Regions from separate parts of the Streptomyces sp. NPDC032822 genome, predicted to be linked through region 1. Evidence: riboswitches for the same ligand, from Rfam matches in the RefSeq annotation. Region 1 holds a riboswitch; the other holds the start of a gene.
The links. Region 1 has a riboswitch for cyclic di-AMP ahead of ACZ5VD_RS39730 (M23 family metallopeptidase). Riboswitches for the same ligand answer to the same signal wherever they lie in the genome.
Positions count from the first base shown of each region.

Region 2: another riboswitch for cyclic di-AMP. It lies ahead of ACZ5VD_RS18630 (transglycosylase family protein); the one in region 1 lies ahead of ACZ5VD_RS39730 (M23 family metallopeptidase).

Region 1 is NZ_JBVIOL010000026.1:30,454-33,384, forward strand. It holds gene ACZ5VD_RS39725 (GntR family transcriptional regulator) at 1-177, opposite strand, end outside; gene ACZ5VD_RS39730 (M23 family metallopeptidase) at 365-1,129, opposite strand; cyclic di-AMP (ydaO/yuaA leader) riboswitch at 1,143-1,309, opposite strand; gene ACZ5VD_RS39735 (M16 family metallopeptidase) at 1,500-2,900, opposite strand; gene ACZ5VD_RS39740 (M16 family metallopeptidase) at 2,897-2,931, opposite strand, start outside.
Region 2 is NZ_JBVIOL010000006.1:123,295-126,225, forward strand. It holds gene eno (phosphopyruvate hydratase) at 1-466, opposite strand, end outside; gene ACZ5VD_RS18630 (transglycosylase family protein) at 809-1,519, opposite strand; cyclic di-AMP (ydaO/yuaA leader) riboswitch at 1,523-1,701, opposite strand; gene ACZ5VD_RS18635 (transglycosylase family protein) at 1,884-2,900, opposite strand.

The sequences.
Region 1 (2,931 bases):
CCGGGTCACCACGAAGCCCTCCGCCTCCAGCGTGCGCAGGGCCTCCCGGACGGGGACGCGCGAGACGCCGTAGCGGCGCGCGAGCAGTTCCTCGGTGAGCCGGCTGCCGCGCTCGTAGACACCCGCGACGATGTCGTCCCGGATCGCCGTGCATACCGAGTGCGCCGGAATACGCATGACCGACCTCCGCTTTAATCCCCGTGAAACGTCGACGATTGACGTGTGTTCGGTGACTCTATTGCAATCAGCGGGAATTTCCGATGGCGGACCGGAATCCATGGATATTTTTTGGACAGACACCCTCCTGAAACGCCGAAAGCCCCGGCTCGGGGAGCCGGGGCTTCGGGATGCGGGCCGTGAGTCGTCAGACGTTCACACCGTGCGAGCGGAGGTAGGAGACGGGGTCGATGTCCGAGCCGTAGTCCGCGGTCGTGCGGGCCTCGAAGTGCAGGTGCGGCCCGGTGACGTTGCCGGTGGCTCCGGAGAGGCCGATCTGCTGCCCCGGGGTGACCGACTGGCCGACGGAGACACCGAGGGACGACAGGTGGCCGTACTGGGTGTAGGTGCCGTCGTTCATCTTGATCACGACGTTGTTGCCGTACGACCCGCCCCAGCCGGCCTCGACGACCGTGCCGGAGCCGACCGCGTGGACCGAGGTGCCGCTGGAGGCGTGGAAGTCGACGCCGGTGTGGCTGCCGGAGGACCAGACGGCGCCACCGGTCTTGTAGCCGGTCGAGACGTAGGAGCCGGAGATCGGCGAGACATAGGAGTTGAGGCGCTTGCGCTCGGCCTCACGGGCGGCGCGCTCCTTGGCCTCGCGCTCCTTCTTGGCCTCGGCGGCCGCCTTCTCGCGTGCGGCCTCCTCGGCCTTCCGCTTCGCTTCGGCCACCTCGGCGGCCTGCTTCTGCGCGGCGGCCTGGGCGTCGATCTGGTCGGCGACCGTGTCGCCGACGGTGAGGACGGGTATGAGACCGGTCTGTTCGACGGCGGGCTCGGCGGCGAGTGCCGGGGCGGCCAGCGTGCCGATGACGCCGGTGGTGGTGAGGGCCGCGACGCCCGCGGCGCGGGCGGTGGAGCGCTTGATCCGGCCGGGACGACGGTGCTTCCCGGTGGCGCAGGTGAACGCCATGTAGTGGCTGGTCCTTTCCTTCCTTCTCGCCTACCGGGTTAGCTGACGGGTTCGGAGCAGGAAGGTCTCCTACGGACCCCCTCGCGGTGCGCGCGGGCGTCCGATTCACCCCAGGGACTTGTGGTGTGGGTCCCCGGCTCCCCTGGCTCGCGCCATGCGGGGACTCGGCGATGACTGTCCGGTGCCACGGGTGCGGCGCGGTGTCTGACGGACAGCCCGGATGACGCTAAACGTGACAACTTTCAATCCCCAAACGGATCATGTCTTTTGTAGCGCATACCACAGGGCAGACAGGCAGCCTCTCCCCCAATTCGGGCATAAAGGGGCCCTGGTGACTCTTTGGTCACCAGGGCCCCCCGCGCGCGTGCCGCTATTCGGCGGTCACGACGGTGACTTCGCCGATGCCGAGGGCCTCGACGGGCTCCTTGATCTGCGCCGCGTCACCCACCAGCACGGTCACCAGGCGGTCCACCGGGAAGGCGCTCACGGCCGCCGCGGTGGCCTCGACGGTGCCGGTCGCCGCGAGCTGCTGGTACAGCGTGGCCTGGAAGTCGTCCGGCAGGTGCTGCTCGACCTGGTCGGCCAGCGTGCCCGCGACGGCCGCCGCGGTCTCGTACTTCAGCGGTGCCACCCCGACGAGGTTCTGCACGGCGACATCGCGCTCGGCGTCGGTGAGGCCCCCTTCGGCGAGCGTGCGGAGCACCGTCCACAGGTCCTGCAGAGCGGGTCCCGTGTTCGGCGTGTCGATGGAGCCGCTGATGGCGAGCATCGCGGCACCGGTGGGCCCTCCGGGAGAAGGCGCGGCGGAGCGCATGACCTGCCCGAACGCCCGGACGCCGTAGGTGTAGCCCTTCTCCTCGCGCAGGACCCGGTCCAGGCGGGAGGTGAGGGTGCCGCCCAGGCAGTACGTGCCGAGCACCTGCGCGGGCCACACGCGGTCGTGCCGGTCGGGGCCGATACGGCCGATCAGCAGCTGTGTCTGGACGGCTCCGGGGCGGTCCACGATCACGACCCGCCCGGTGTCGTCGGCGGTCACCGGAGGCACGGGGCGGGGCTCGGCCCAGGAGCCGGTCCAGGCGCCGAGGGTGTCGCCGAGCAGCGCGTCCAGGTCGATGTCGGTGAGGTCGCCGACGACCACCACGGTGGCGGTGGCGGGGCGCACATGCTTCTCGTAGAAGGCGCGTACGGCCGCGGAGTCGATGTTCTCGACCGTCTCCTCGGTGCCCTGGCGCGGCCTCGACATGCGCGAGGTCACCGGGAACAGTTCCTTGGAGAGCTCCTTGGCGGCCCGCCGGGACGGGTTGGCCAGCTCGTGCGGGATCTCGTCCAGGCGGTTGCGGACCAGCCGCTCGACCTCGCTGTCCGCGAACGCGGGTGCCCTCAGGGCGTCGGCCAGCAGACCGAGCGCCTTGGCCAGGCGCGAGGCCGGGACTTCGAGGGAGAGCCGTACGCCGGGGTGGTCGGCGTGCGCGTCGAGGGTGGCGCCGCAGCGCTCCAGCTCGGCGGCGAAGTCCTCGGCGGAGTGCTTGTCGGTGCCCTCGGAGAAGGCCCGCGCCATGATCGTGCCGACGCCGTCCAGGTCGGTCGGCTCGGCCTCCAGAGGCGCGTCCAGGAGCACCTCCACGGCGACGACCTGCTGGCCGGGGCGGTGGCAGCGCAGGACCGTCAGGCCGTTGTCGAGCGTGCCGCGCTCGGGCGCCGGGAAGGCCCAGGGCCTGGCCTCGCCGGCCTGCGGCTGGGGGTGGAATTCCATCGTGGCGAGCTCGGTCACCGGGCCGCCTCCTCGTTCTCGTCCTGGTCGG
Region 2 (2,931 bases), on a different contig from region 1:
ATCCGCCGTTGAGGATGTTCATCATCGGAACGGGCAGCAGGTGCGCGTTCGGGCCGCCCAGGTAGCGGAAGAGGGGGAGGTCGCTGGCCTCGGAGGCGGCGTGGGCGACGGCGAGGGAGACGCCGAGGATGGCGTTGGCGCCGAGCGAGCCCTTGTTGTCGGTGGCGTCCAGGTCGAACATCGCCTGGTCGATCAGGCGCTGCTCGGTGGCGTCGTAGCCGACGAGCTCCGGGCCGATCTGCTCGATGACGGCGAGGACGGCCTTCTCCACGCCCTTGCCGAGGTAGCGGTTGGGGTCACCGTCGCGAAGCTCGATGGCCTCGAAGGCGCCCGTGGAGGCGCCGGACGGGACGGCGGCACGGCCGGTGCTGCCGTCATCGAGGCCGACCTCGACCTCGACGGTGGGGTTGCCTCGCGAGTCGAGGATTTCCCGGGCTACGACGACGTCGATGGACGGCACGAGCATCTCCTTCTGGGATGTGACGCGGGTACGCAGAGCTTTTCTCGGCCCTGCGGGATGAGCCTAACCGCCTCGGGGGGATCGGCCATCCGGTCTCCCACCCCTTGGGCAGAACCGAGAGTAAATTGTTTCCGAACGGAACAAAAAGCTCCGGGCAACGGACATGGAAAAGCCCCGTCGGGCGCCCACAGAAAAACCCCGCTCCGGTGCGTACGGGGGATGACGCACCGGAGCGGGGAGCCCGTGGGGACGGGGGTGGCCCTCACGAGGCCTCCACTATGGAGTCCACGGATGAGAGGGCGCTGTGGTTCAGCTACGAGCCGGATGTCAGCGCGCGCGGCTCGGCCGTCACTTCAGGTGCAGCTGCTGGCCCGGGTAGATGAGGTCGGCGACCTCGACGATGTCCTTGTTCAGCTTGAACAGCTTCGCCCAGCCGCCCTTGACGTCGTGCTCCTCGGCGATGGAGCTGAGGGTGTCGCCGGTGACGACCTTGTACTCGCCGTCACCCTTCTTGACCTTCTTGCCGGTCGGGGTGGTGACGGTCTTCTTCGCGGCCGGACGGTCCTCGGAGCGGGACGCCGGCTGCTCGGAGGAACGGCTGCCGCTCTCCGAGGAGCCGCTGGAGCTGTTCGAGCCGCTGGAGTTGCCCGAGCTGTTCGACGACGTGCCGGAGCCGCCGTTGTAGGCGGAGCTCGACAGGCCCACACCGCAGGAGGGCCAGGCGCCCTTGCCCTGGGAGGCGAGCACCTTCTCGGCCACGGCTATCTGCTGCGCCTTGGAGGCCTGGTTGGCCTGCGAGGCGTACTGCGTGCCGCCGTACGCGGCCCAGGTGGAGGCGGAGAACTGCAGACCACCGAAGTAGCCGTTGCCGGTGTTGATGGACCAGTCACCGCCGGACTCGCACTGGGCGACGGTGTCCCACTCGGAGGCGGTGGCGGCGGAGGCGCTGCCGGTCGCCATCAGCGGAGCGGCGATGGCGACACCGGTGACACCGGCGATCGCGGCGGCCCGGGTGGCCTTGGACGGACGGCGGTGCTTGCCCTTGCCGGAAAACAGCATGGTGGATCCCCTCACCGACGCCTACGAGGTGAGCTGTCGGGTTCGGGCCGGTTGAGTTGCCCGGCCGCGCACCTCTCGGTGCGCGGCTTCACCCCAAGCCGGTTCCAGCCGCGAGTTGCCTCGACTGCTGGGCCCGGCACTTACCTTGGGTCCCCCGCTCCTGCCTACGGCGCATTACGCGACGACTGTTCCCGGGCCGCCGCTGGCAGGATTCGGCGTTGCGGTGGCCGGGGCTCGTGTTGGCGAGCGGTCCCGACCGTAGCCACGCGATCCGCGGAATTTCAAAGACGATCAGGGCTTCTGAGACTCATCCCACACTTTCGCGAAAGCGGACATTCAGTGTGAAGTGTGTCGCTAACTCCCGCTAGTTTTCGCCCGATTCGGCACCGAGAGAGAGGGTCTGACCGGGCACGATGACGCTCGGGTCCGAACCGATGGCCTGCCTGTTCTCCGCGTACAGCGCGCTCCACCCGCCCGGGAGGTCAAGGGAGTCGGCGATGGACGCGAGAGTGTCTCCGGCGCGGATCGTGTACGAGTCCGCACCGGCGGCGTGACGGCCACTGGAGGTGCCGCCGGTCGCGCCCGCGGCGCTGTCGGTGGCGGTCTCGTCGGCACTGCCGCCGCGGTGCTTGCCGGCGCTGGGGGATCCGGTGTCGACGAGGGCCGAAGAGCCGCCCTCCAGCCAGGAGTTGTCCGAGTCGTCCTGTTTCGTCGTACCTGTGGAGGCACTGTCGGATTCCTGTGGACTCTGCGAGTCCCGCGACCCTTCGGACCCCGAGCCGGAATCGGACGATGTGCCGGACTTGGCGGAGTTGTCACCCTCACCCGATACGCCCGACTCGCTGCTGGAATCGGACGGTGTGGGCGAAGCGGAGGTGCCCGAAGAACCGTCCGAGGACGCGTCCCCCGACGACCCGGAGGAATTCGACAGGCCGGACGAGTCGGATTCACTGTCGTCCGACGTGCCGCCGTCCGCCACGCCCGTGTCGACGTCGGCCGACGCGGAGTCCTTGCTGAGGCCGTTGAGCAGACCGCAGGTGGACCAGTAGCCGACGCCCTGGTCCGCGAGGATCTTCTCGGCGACCGAGATCTGCTGGTTACGGCTGGCCTGGTCGGCACGCGAGGCGAAGTCGAGGCCGCCGTACTCCTCCCAGTCCTTCTGGGTGATGTGCAGCCCGCCGTAGTACCCGTCGCCGTTGTTCGCGCTCCAGGAACCGTCCGTCTCGCAGTTCGCCACCTGGTCCCAGGTGGTGCCGGTCGCCGCGCTCGCACCGGTGGCGCCGAGCAGGGGGATCGCGATGGCGGAGCCGGTCACCCCGGCCGCGACGAGGATGGCCGGAGCCTGACGGGGGCGACGATGGCGGCCGTTCCCGGAGAGCATGCGGAAACCTTTCGCGAGACAACAGGGAGTT